Regions from separate parts of the Devosia sp. BK genome, predicted to be linked through region 2. Evidence: predicted binding sites of a transcription regulator. Region 2 holds the regulator's gene; each other region holds the start of a gene.

Region 1 (3,081 bases), 1.1 Mb from region 2:
CGTCGCGGACTTCGCCGGGAAGGCGAAGGAGGATCATTGAGGCGCTGAGCGCTCCCTGGGCCTTGCCGGCATCGAGAATGCGTTCGAGTTCCATGTCGTTGATCGCCGGGATCATCGGTGAGGCAAAGATCGCGGTGGGCACGCCGGCTTCGCTGAGGAGCCGGATGGCTTCAAGGCGACGGGCGGGCGAGGACGCGCGCGGCTCCATCTTGCGGCTGAGCTTGTGATCCATCGATGTCACCGAAATCGCGACCTTCACGAGGCCGAGCTTGGCCAGTTCGGTCAGGAGATCGAGATCGCGCAGGATCAGCGCCGACTTGGTGGTGATCATCACCGGATGGCGCGTTTCGAGCATGACCTCGAGGATGGAGCGGGTCAGCTTATGCTTGCGTTCAGCCGGCTGATAGGGATCGGTATTGGTGCCCATGGCGATGGGTTTGGGTCGATAGGATTTGGCCGATAGTTCGGCGCGCAGGGCTTCGACGGCATTGGTCTTGACGTAGATCTCGCGCTCGAAATCGACGCCCGCCGAATGGCCGAGATAGGCGTGAGTGGGGCGGGCATAGCAATAGGAACAGCCGTGCTCGCAGCCGCGATAGGCGTTGATCGAGCGCTCGAAGCCGATATCGGGGCTGTCATTGCTGGTGATGATGGATTTGGCGCGCTCGGCATGTTCGACCGTTTCGAAGGTCGGCAGCGTTTCGACCGAACCCCAGCCATCGTCAAAATTCTCGCGCGCATGGGTCTCGAAGCGGCCGGACCGGTTGGTCTGGGCGCCGCGGCCACGGATGCGATCGGAATTGAGCAGCTCGCGCCGAGCGAGGTCCGCATCGCGGCTCTGGCTCAAGCGTTCGAGGGCTTCGAAAGACGGGGCCTGATAGAGGGCCATGAGAAATCTCCCTAATCCCGGGACGCTTCGGAATCGAACCGGGAACAGGACCGAATCTAGCAATCGGAACGGAACGCAACAAGAACAAAGTTCTACTTATGTTCTCATTTTTTGTTTCGCATTGCAGCGTTGCGACGCTCGGACTGGACGCTTTGAAGCGGAGATCCTATCAAGGGCAACTGTTTAAGGGGTGGCGCATCGGGGCCAGACGATCGGGCCTGAATATGCTTCCAATCGGCCAGCAATTTGTGGCTGCTGACATCCCCTGTCGCAGAAAAAATAAAAGAGCGATGTCGAACCGTAAAGACGCGGAGCGTCGTACGGATGTCGCGCGCTTGAGAGAGGGTTTGGAAATGACAACTGATACTGTTGGCTTCGACGGCTTGCCGCAAAGCGCACCGCACCATCCGGACAATGCCGCGCGCAATCGGCTGGTGATCGCGCTTTTGCTGGTGTCGACCTTCGTGGTGTTTCTCAACGAAACCATCATGAGCGTCGCCATTCCGCACCTGATGACCGATCTCGATATCAGCGCCAGCACCGCGCAATGGCTGACGACGGCATTTCTTCTTACGATGGCCGTGGTGATCCCGATCACCGGCTTTCTGCTGCAGCGGCTGAACACGCGGCCGATCTATATGATCGCCATGACCGTCTTCGCCGTGGGTACGGCTATTTGCGCCGTGTCGCCAGGGATCGAACTGCTGATCGCCGGGCGCGTGGTGCAGGCCATTGGTACGGCCATCATGATGCCGCTGCTGATGACGACCGTCATGACGCTGGTGCCGCCCGAAAGCCGCGGCAAAATCATGGGTAATATCTCGATTGTCATGTCGGTGGCGCCGGCCATCGGCCCGACCATCGGCGGGTTTATCCTTGCCCATTTCGAGTGGCGCTTCATGTTCTATTTCACCCTGCCCATCGCGATCCTAGCGCTCGTGATCGGGGCGAGCCGTATCCGCAATGTGTCGACGCCGCGCTTCGCGCCGCTAGATATCCTGTCGGTAATCCTCTCGGCCTTTGCCTTTGGCGGCATCGTCTATGGGCTCTCGAGCCTCGGGGAAGGCGCAGAGCATGGCTCGGCGGTCCCGGCCTGGGTTCCGATTGTCGTGGGTGTCGTTTCGATGGCGCTGTTTGTGCAGCGTCAGTTCGGCCTGCAGAATGACGACAAGGCGCTGCTCGATCTGCGGACCCTCCAGCACCGGAATTATACGCTGGCGCTGATCACCATGGCGATCGCGATGGTGGCGCTGCTTGGTAGCTCGATCCTCTTGCCGATCTATACCCAGAAGGTGCTTGGCCTCGATACGCTGCAGACGGGCATGATCCTGCTGCCGGGCGGCCTGCTCATGGGTGTGCTTGGGCCTGTCGTCGGCCGGCTTTATGACCGGGTGGGGCCGCGGCCGCTTCTGGTGCCCGGCGTAATCGCCGTGTCGGCTGTGATGTGGGCGCTGACCATGGTCAGCCAATATACCCCGATCTGGGGTGTGATCGCCGGCCATATCGTCCTCAGCATTGGTCTTGCTTTCACCTTCACCCCACTCTTCACCTCGTCGATGAGCTCGGTGCCGCCAAAATTCTATTCGCATGCGAGCGCTATTCTGGGCTCGGTACAGCAGGTGGCGGGTGCCGCGGGTATCGCGCTTTTCGTGGCGGTGATGAGCCTGCAGACCGCTTCGGGTGCTGCCGCCGGGCTTGGTGAAGTCGATGCACTGGCCGCCGGTATTCGTGCGGGCTTCCTCTGCGGTGCAGTGGTTTCGGTGCTGATGATCGTCGCGGCCTTCTTCGTGAAGAGGCCGGAAGGCGGTCACGGCGGCCCGGCAATGGGCCACTAGAAACACGAAGGGCCGGGTTCAACCCCGGCCCTTTTTCTTTGCCCTATTTGGCGGCTGGCTCGTAAAGCCCAGGAATGGCGGGACCGCGTGGGACGATGCCATTGGGGTTGAGCGTCTTGATCGAATAATAGCCGCGCTTGATGTGGTCGATATCGACCGTGGCGCGCACGCCCGGCACGTCGAGCACTCGCAGCATGTAGGCCTGCAGGTTCGGATAATCGGCGATGCGCTTGAGATTGGTCTTGAAGAGGCCGTGATAGGCGGCGTCGAACCGGACAAGCGTCACGAAGGCGCGGATGTCGGTCTCGGTCAGCGCTTCGCCGAAGAGGAATGATTTGCCCTCGAGCTTGTCTTCAA
Region 2 (3,081 bases):
CGATCCTGAAACCGGCTGAAAAGTACCAGCGGATTGCGCAGACAGAAGGCCTGCCAAGGGATAACCACTAGGATCGACCGTCATTCGGCCGATGCTGGTCTGCAAATGCCGGTCTCTTGCGCTTCCGGTGCTCACGTACTGATGTACGCTGCGCGCCGGTTCTCAGAGACCGACATTTTCGCCTCAGCCTAGGCCGACTACCGGCCAATCCTTCGGTGACCGAGTTAAAGGCCGGGCAGCACAGAGTGCCGCCCGGCCTTTTTTTTGGCTGACGGTTTTTCACGGTGACGGGCGGCCATTGGCTCTACCTGTTTAGACATTGGGAGCCAAAGGCCGCCGGTCACAGGATCCGGAGTTTGCAGCAGGTCCGGGATCAGGCGCGAACGTTATTTCGGTCGCGGCTGCCGTATTTCAACTCCCCGCCCGGATAGGCGCCCCCATCCACCGGCCATTCCGCCCGACCCTGCGTGGGAGCCGTGTGACTGGCGGAATGGGGAGAGTATGGGCGAGGTTTTGGGGAGCGGGGAGAAGATGGATAAGTATTTTGGGGTTTTGGGGTTTACCCCACCTAGCTTGCCATTCGGGCATAGCCCTCATGGCCCTCTCTCCTGAAGTTGCGCCACTGGCGCAATTTTGCCTGCGGCCGGATCGAAGCCATTAGTAGGAGGAGGGACGCATCGAGTTTGCCTAAGTGACAGCCCTTTTCACCGCTGAGATATGAAATCCGCTGCTGCAGGCTAATCGCACTCGGCGTAGAAACGCGATCGAGACTAAAGAATGTCACGCTCAATCCGGATAAGAGCTTAGATGTTCGTGGATGATGCGCCAAGCATCACCGCGCTTGGCGAGCACCGTGGTGCCTCGTCCTGATCCTTCGGCGTCTTTGCCATCGACCACAGCGCGCCAACAGAACCGATAGGTGCAGCTCGCTGCCGTGTCGCCGTCCGCGATCCAGGTGAGGTCTTCAAGCCAGTACGTCTCGTTCTCAAGACGCTGCCATGTTCGTTCGAAGGCACTGCGAATGGCATCGATGCCGGTGAAACTGCCTGAACTGAACCAGAAGACTGCATCGGAATCGATCAGCGGGACCAGCAATGAAAAGTCGTGATGGTTGATCAGGTCGGCATAAGCCGCCATCACCGTTTTGGGTGTGGCGGCGCCGGGCATTAGTATTTGCGGAGGAGGCCGACGAGGCGGCCTTGAACTTTCACGCGATCCGGCGGGAAGATGCGGGTCTCGTAGGCCGGGTTGGCAGCTTCGAGTGCGATAGTGTTGCCCTTGCGCCGGAGGCGTTTGAGGGTGGCCTCTTCGTCATCGACCAAGGCGACGATGATTTCTCCAGTGCTGGCCTGATCCTGTTTTTTGATAACGACCGTGTCGCCATCGAAAATGCCGGCGTCGATCATGGAGTCGCCGCGGACTTCCAACGCATAGTGTTCGCCCGCGCCAAGCATTTCAGGCGGGACCTGAATGGTGTGGGAATGAGTCTGGATCGCCTCGATGGGCGTACCGGCAGCGATGCGCCCCATGACGGGAATGGAGATCGGTCGGGCATAATCCTCGGCGGCGATACCGCGTGGCTGGGGCGCGCTAACTTTTCCGAGGCTGCCTTCGATAACCGACGGTTCAAACTTGGCTTTGCGCCCGCCGAGGGATGGGTTCATGGAATCCGGCAGCTTGACGACCTCGAGGGCTCTCGCCCGGTTGGGCAGGCGGCGGATGAAGCCACGCTCTTCGAGCGCAGTGATCAACCGATGGATGCCTGACTTCGACGCTAAATCCAGCGCATCCTTCATTTCGTCGAAGGATGGGGGAATGCCGCTTTCCTTCATCCGTTCGTGGATGAACATCAGCAATTCGTGTTGTTTGCGCGTCAGCATCGCCGGTGAGCCCTAGAATCGGAACGGATACGGAACGACTATATGTGTTCCGTCTATGTTCCGCAAGAGTCTCCCATCTTTGCCAAATAGAGGCGCAGTAGAGATTCTCGCTTTCGCCGGAAGACGTCGCGTCAGCGGCAAGACTAGAGCACGGCGGCGAGGTCTTTCGCCAGTTGGGCGAGTTCGGCGTCGTCAGCACGGCCGCTGGCATGGGCGCCGAGGGCGGTGCCCTCGTAGGCAGGGATCAGATGGAAATGGAGATGAAAGACGGTCTGGCCAGCCGGGGCCTCGTTGAACTGGGCGAGGCGGATGCCGTCGGCTTTCGTTACAGTCTGCAGGGCCTTGGCGACGCGTTGGACGAGCGGCATCACCGCCGAAAGGGCCGCGGGATCGGCATCGAGAAGGTTACGCGATGGGGCCTTGGGAATTACGAGGGTGTGACCCTTGGACTGCGGAAAAATGTCGAGCATGACGAGGGCCGTGTCGTCCTCGTAGACCTTGTGGCAAGGTAGTTCGCCCTTGAGGATTTTGGCGAAGATATTGGTTGGGTCGTAGGTCATCAAAGCCTCGGATTATTCGGCAGCGGCGAGCGCTTCGTCGCCGGCATTGTTGGCATATCGGAAGCGGAAGAAATTGAGGACGGCAAGGCCGGTAAGGGTCACCGGTACATATTTGAAGCCGCGGGTGATGAAGAAGAGAGCGATGCCGACCGCCGTTTCCGCCGACATCGCGCCCTTGCCCATGGCGGAGGTGAAGGAGGAGGGGACAATGTGGCGATAGATGAGGTCGTCGGAGCGATAATAGTGGCGGGCGCGGGCAGCGAAGGCGCGCTTCGAACTGGAATAATCGCGCAATTCATCCATGCCCATATCGCCGTGAAATTCGACCTCGGAGCCGAGCGCCCAGACCTCCGGCGCGAGGAGCCTATCCTTGCCCATGAGGGTGAAGCGCTCGATCAGGTCGCGAAACGTGACGTAATTGGCGTTCCAGCAATCGTCCGTTTTGGCGCCGTGCGAAAGGATCAGAACGTCGGCGCGCGCGAGCTTTTCGTCCATCGCGGCGTAATTTCCGGCGGTGAAATCGACGCCGGACTTTGCCGTTTCGACAATGCCGCCCCGCTTTTCGAGTGCTTTGACCATGGCCGAGCCGAAGGCGCCGCTTGCGCCGGTGATGAGGAAGCGCCGGCCAGCAATCTGGCAGG
Region 3 (3,081 bases), on a different contig from region 2:
CCCGTTCGAAGCGCTCCACAACGGCTTCGGCGATCGCCTCGTCCATTTCTTCAATAGTTAGATGCACGCCGCTCGGCGGCGGTCCAAGAAAACCCGCGAGATCGGCGGCATTGAGAGTTTTGGCCACCACGCGAATTGCGCCATTCTCCAAAATCCAGGTTAGAGGCGTGCCGTCTTTGATGCCGACGGCATCGCGAAGGGATTTGGGGATCGTCGTCTGACCTTTGCTGGTAACCACCGACCGGCCCACCAACCTCTGCTGAACGCCCATCTGAATGCTCCAAATTCCTTACAATTTAAGAATAGTAAGGAATTGCGTCTTGAACAAGGATTACTGGCTCAATTCCCGCAAACCCAGCCGAATGAGCTTTTCCGTCGCCGCGTCCTCGCCCTCTTTCGCCACCACGCGGGCGAGCGCGGCTGACGCCTGGGCGCTGGAATAGCCGAGATTGGTCAAGGCGGATACGGCGTCGGCGACATTGGATTTCGCCACGCCTTCGCCGAGCGCGGTCTGGAGACCGAGCGTACCCGCATCGATGCCGCCGAGAGCGGGGACCTTGCCCCTGAGCTCGGTGACGATACGCACTGCGAGTTTGGGGCCGACACCATTGGCGCGACCGACCATGGCCTTATCCTGCAAAGCGATGGCGCTCGAGAGTTCTGATGGCGACAGCACCGAGAGGATGGCGAGCGCGACGCGGGCGCCGACGCCCTGCACTGTGGTGAGCAGCAGAAACCAAGATTTTTCCGCTTCCGAAGCGAAGCCGAAAAGCCGGATCAGGTCTTCGCGGAGGATTGTCTCGATGAAGACCACGGCAGATTCACCGACGCGCGGCAGGGATTGCAGCGTGCGCGTTGAGCAGTGCACTTCGTAGCACACGCCGCCGCAATCAATAAGAACCCAGTCGTCGCCAAAGCTGTCAACGAGCCCCTTGAGCTTGCCGATCATAAAAGAGCTCCCATGCGGCGGGCCGACACCCGGTGATGTGCGTGGCAAATGGCGACGGCGAGCGCGTCGGCTGCGTCAGCGCCCTTGAATTGCGCCGTCGGCAGCAAGGTCCGAACCATCAGCTCCACCTGCTTCTTGTCGGCATGGCCTGTGCCGACCACCGACTTCTTGACGAGGTTGGTGGCATATTCGGCAACATAGAGCCCGCTCTGCGCTGGTGTCACCAGCGCCACACCGCGCGCTTGGCCAAGGATCAGCGCCGAGCGCGGCCCAGCATTGACGAAGGTTTCTTCGACGGCGGCTTCGATCGGGTCAAACTGAACAAGGACTTCCTTGAGCCCTGCCGCCAATAGGGCAAGGCGGTCCGCGAGCATGCCGTCGATCGGCGGAGTGACCGTTCCGGCCGCAACAAAGCTCAGGCGATTATCGAGCGCATCGACAATGCCCCAGCCACAGCGCCGGAGGCCTGGATCGATGCCGATGATTCGCACGGATTTGCTCATGGATGCCCTTCTAGCAGTTTCGTGCACCCTACCAAGTCCAAAGTGAACAAAACAGAAACTGCCAGCGCATCAATCAGGTGGATAGTTCAAAATTTACCCAAACACGAAACGGGGAATTCACAAACCGAGCCTTAGGTTGTTCGCGGGACGCAGAGGCGATTTGTGCATGATGACGGGGCTGGTGACCACGCTGCCAAGGCAAGCGTGGCTGAGGATTTTCCGGAAGACGTTTCTCATTCTGGGCATATCGATCGCGGCGTCCGTCGTCACGACCGTCGTGTTCATGGGCACGTTTTCGGCCGGCGTGAACATGCCGGGTCTCCTCATTGCCATCATCGTGCCCATCTGCATCGGCGGTCCGATGACGTTCATCTTTGCGCTCGGCGGCGAAAAGCTGCGTTTTGCCAATGACCAGTTGATGCGCCTTGCGAGCGTCGATGGGCTGACGGGACTTTTCAATCGCCGGGCTTTCACCCTCAAGGTCGAACGGCAATGCGGGTCATCGAAGGGCGCCGGTACGCTACTGGTCCTCGATGTCGATCATTTCAAATCCATCAACGACCGCTTCGGCCATGACAAAGGCGACGAGGCGCTGATCGAGATTGCCGGAGTGCTCGCCACCGCAACGGGCAGCGATGGTATTGCAGGGCGTCTCGGCGGCGAAGAGTTCGGGGTCTATCTGCCACGAATGGGGCTCGATGCAGCAGCTGTCGTTGCCGGACGCATCCGCGCAGCCATGGCCGATATCGTCTTCATGCCCGATGGCACGCCCTGTCCGATTTCGGTCAGCATCGGCGGCAGCAGCCACGCCAAATCCACGAGCTTTCGCGACCTCTATCGCGAAGCCGACCAGTTTCTCTACCAAGCCAAACAGTGGGGACGCGATCGCGTCGCCCTGCCGCAAGCTGCCTGACTAACGCCGCCCCTCCTCTCTTTCGAGTAAAAGGTTGCCAGCATGTTGTCACCGCGCACGGTCCATTCCATGCATAGCTGGTCGAGCATCGCCAAGTGGACGATCTTCGGCCCGCTGGCCTGCGTTATCGTCTCGGTGACCTATAATGCCGTGGTGTTTTCCAACATGGGCGACGAAGCGCTACGGCGCGGCATAACGGCGGGCATCGTTTTGCCCATCATGCTGGGCGTGCCGCTTTTCCTTTATCTCTCGCTTCGCTTGCGAACACTGGCCGTCATCAACCGGCGGCTGGGCCTTGTTGCCCGCACCGATAGCCTGACCTCTTGCCTCAATCGGGGGGCTTTCACTGCCAAGGTCGAAACCCAGCTTCTCGAAGCCGAAGGTCCTCTAGCTGGCGCCCTGCTCATCATCGACGCCGATAATTTCAAGGCGATCAACGACCTCCACGGTCATGACGCGGGCGATGAAGCCCTGGCCATTCTCTCGCGCGCTATCCGTTCGGTGCTTAAGCCTGGCGATCTCATTGGCCGCATGGGCGGGGAGGAATTCGGCGTCTATCTCCCCGGCCTTGATCAAAAGGAAACCGAGAGCATGGCCGAGCGCATCCGGCGCGGCGTGCAACTCGCTCACTTTGCGCCGCGCGGCAAGCCGCATGTGTTGACGGTCAGCATCGGCGGAGCGGTGTTCGCCGGTGCCGCGAGTTTCACCGATCTTTT
Region 4 (3,081 bases), 110 kb from region 2:
AAAGTATGCATGGGATTTTTGTGGAGGCTTTATTCGTCGCCGGCGTCTTCCTCGCCACCGGCCACGAGCAAGACTTCGCCAAGGAGGCCCGAACTCTCGCGGACGCCCTGCTCGATCGTGTTGGCAATCTCAGGATTATCCTTGAGGAACTGACGGGCGTTTTCACGGCCTTGCCCCAGGCGCTGGCTATCCCAGGAGAACCAGGCACCAGATTTGTCGACGATGCCGGACTTGACGCCGAGATCGAGCAATTCGCCAGTCTTGGAAATGCCTTCGCCATACATGATGTCGAATTCGACCTGACGGAACGGCGGAGCAAGCTTGTTCTTGACCACCTTGACGCGGGTCTGGTTGCCAACGATCTCTTCGCGATCCTTGAGCGCGCCGATGCGGCGGATATCGAGACGAACCGAAGCATAGAATTTCAGCGCATTGCCGCCCGTGGTCGTTTCGGGCGAGCCGTACATCACGCCGATCTTCATGCGGATCTGATTGATGAAGATGACGAGGCACTTGGACTTCGAAATAGACGAGGTCAGCTTGCGCATGGCCTGGCTCATCAGGCGGGCCTGAAGGCCTGGAAGCGCATCACCCATTTCGCCTTCGAGTTCGGCGCGCGGGGTGAGCGCTGCAACCGAGTCGACGACGAGAACGTCGATAGCACCGGACCGGACCAGCGTGTCGGTGATTTCGAGCGCCTGTTCGCCGGCATCCGGCTGGGAAATCAACAGGTCATCGACATTGACGCCGAGCTTACGCGCATAGACCGGATCGAGCGCATGTTCCGCGTCGACAAAGGCGCAGATGCCCCCTTTGCGCTGCGCTTCGGCAATGACATGCAAAGCCAGCGTCGTCTTGCCCGAGCTTTCCGGCCCGAAGATTTCGACGATACGGCCCTTGGGCAATCCGCCAATACCAAGCGCGATATCGAGACCGAGCGAGCCGGTCGAGATCGATTCCACTTCGATTGCGGAATTTTCGCCCAGGCGCATGATCGAGCCCTTGCCGAAATTCCGCTCGATCTGGCTCAGCGCTGCCGCAAGAGCCTTGTCCTTATCCATCGATCCACCCTCAACAACGCGAAGCGGCGAGCTAGCCATGATTTCTCTCCTTATTTCACGCTCTCGAGGACCACGCAACGCGCTGGGTCGAGAGATCAATGTCCACAAATCGTGCTGTATTTGTTCTCATTATGTTTCGGTACTGTCAAGGCACAAAAAGAGAACATTTAGATTGACCGATGCGACCTCGTGTGATGATTCTACGGATGATTGGGACCGCGAGTCTCAAAAGTATGATTTTTGACTAGACAGGCTGCGACTGGTTGCGCTTTATGCCTGCCAAGCTGCCGAAGGCCCCAGGAGGCAAGGAAAGTCATGCACCTTATCCAGTATTTCGATGACAATGGCACCCGCGCCGTGGGCGTGACGCGCGACGGAGCGACTCGCAAGGTCGAGGGCGTCAGCAGTGTCTATGAACTGGCTCAGGCAGCCCTGGCGGGCCTTGGCGGTCTATCGGCCGCGATCGATGCGCGTGGTCTTGGTGTCACTGTAGATAAGGCCGCCCTTTTGGCCGAGGGCCGGTTGCTGGCTCCTATCGATCACCCCGACGCGACGCATATGCATGTAACTGGTACTGGCCTGACCCATCTCGGATCGGCCGCAACGCGCGACGCCATGCACAAGAGCAATGGTGAAAAGCCGGCGGGCGAATTGACCGACAGCATGAAAATGTTCCGCATGGGGCTGGAAAACGGCAAGCCAACTGGCGGCGAAAAGGGTGTGCAGCCTGAATGGTTCTATAAGGGCAATGGCCATATCGTTTCCAATCCAGGCCATCCCATCCCCTCGCCGTCCTTTGCGCTCGACGCAGGCGAAGAGCCGGAGATCGCCGGCATTTACCTGATCGATGCCAATGGTCAGCCACGCCGCCTCGGCTTTGCATTGGCCAACGAATTTTCCGACCACGTGACCGAGCGGATCAACTATCTCTATCTGGCGCATTCCAAACTGCGCGCCTGCTCTTTTGGCCCGGAATTGCGGGTCGGCGATCTGCCCAATCATATCGAAGGGATGTCGCGCATCCGTCGCGACGGCGAAGTGCTCTGGGAAAAGCCGTTCCTCTCCGGCGAGGACAATATGAGCCACACCATCGCCAACCTCGAATATCACCACTTCAAATATGGCCTCTTCCGTGAGCCAGGCGATGTGCATGTCCATATGTTCGGGACGGCGACGCTGAGCTTTGCGGATGGCATCTCGACCAAGGAAAACGACATCTTCGAAATCGAGGAGAGCCAGTTCGGCTTGCCGTTGCGCAATCCGGTGCGTCTCGAGCAGGAAAAGCCAGTGCTGATCAGCGGGCTCTACTGAGCGTCTCGCAAGACTGACATCGGGCCTCTCGCTGAAAAGCGAGGGGCCCTTTTTGTTTGTCTGAGGGGGCTGCACTTTACTCGCCGCAACTAACATGTCAGTTGTTTTGAAGGGAGTTAAGGGAGGTTTATAGTGACCAGCAGGTTCGACACGCGGCGCGTGGGCGAGACGGCGCTCGAGGTGACGACACTGGGGCTTGGCTGCGCCTCGCTGGCCGGGATTTTCTCGCGCGTGCCGGCAGACCAGGGCCGTGCCACGGTGCAACATGCGCTCGACAGGGGCATCACCTATGTCGATACCGCGCCCCAATATGGCCTGGGGCGATCGGAGCATCTCGTCGGCGACGTGCTGCGCGAAGCAGCGGTGCGGCCTGTGGTGTCGACCAAGGTCGGGCGGTTGCTCAAGCCGGTTTCGCCGGAACGGCAGGACAAGGGCAATTGGGTCGATCCCCTACCCTTCGATCAGCAGTATGATTATAGCTACGATGGCGTCATGCGCTCGTTCGAAGATAGCCTACAGAGGCTGGGGCTCGACCGGGTTGACATCGTCTATGTCCACGATATCGGCGCGGCGACGCATGGGGTTGAGGGCAACAAACCCCTCTGGGCGCAATTGGCGGGCGGCGGATACAAGGCGCTGCGCGAGCTGCGCGATAGCGGAGTGATCAAGGCGATTGGGCTCGGGGTTAACGAGTGGCCGGTGTTGATGG

Evidence for each region. Region 2 encodes LexA, which represses DNA repair genes until DNA is damaged. Its sites were predicted from a motif close to TGTTCNNNNTGTGTTCNG; they were not measured.
Region 1: DevBK_RS10175 (PA0069 family radical SAM protein) is a predicted target of LexA. The motif match lies at 959-976, and genes of this name have one in related genera.
Region 3: ruvC (crossover junction endodeoxyribonuclease RuvC) is a predicted target of LexA. The motif match lies at 1,495-1,512, and genes of this name have one in related genera.
Region 4: recA (recombinase RecA) is a predicted target of LexA. The motif match lies at 1,183-1,200, and genes of this name have one in related genera.

The regions. Positions count from the first base shown of each region.
Region 1 is NZ_JAIMBX010000001.1:2,092,736-2,095,816, reverse strand. It holds gene DevBK_RS10175 (PA0069 family radical SAM protein) at 1-889, opposite strand, end outside; gene DevBK_RS10170 (MDR family MFS transporter) at 1,243-2,724, shown strand; gene DevBK_RS10165 (glutathione S-transferase family protein) at 2,768-3,081, opposite strand, start outside.
Region 2 is NZ_JAIMBX010000001.1:951,742-954,822, forward strand. It holds gene DevBK_RS04600 (IlvD/Edd family dehydratase) at 1-71, shown strand, start outside; gene DevBK_RS04605 (nuclear transport factor 2 family protein) at 787-1,167, opposite strand; gene lexA (transcriptional repressor LexA) at 1,167-1,880, opposite strand; gene DevBK_RS04615 (HIT family protein) at 2,024-2,443, opposite strand; gene DevBK_RS04620 (hypothetical protein) at 2,453-3,081, opposite strand, start outside.
Region 3 is NZ_JAIMBX010000003.1:216,731-219,811, reverse strand. It holds gene DevBK_RS16665 (AbrB/MazE/SpoVT family DNA-binding domain-containing protein) at 1-271, opposite strand, end outside; gene ruvA (Holliday junction branch migration protein RuvA) at 332-949, opposite strand; gene ruvC (crossover junction endodeoxyribonuclease RuvC) at 946-1,452, opposite strand; gene DevBK_RS16650 (GGDEF domain-containing protein) at 1,619-2,365, shown strand; gene DevBK_RS16645 (GGDEF domain-containing protein) at 2,408-3,081, shown strand, end outside.
Region 4 is NZ_JAIMBX010000001.1:845,484-848,564, reverse strand. It holds gene recA (recombinase RecA) at 30-1,100, opposite strand; gene araD1 (AraD1 family protein) at 1,377-2,372, shown strand; gene DevBK_RS04045 (aldo/keto reductase) at 2,505-3,081, shown strand, end outside.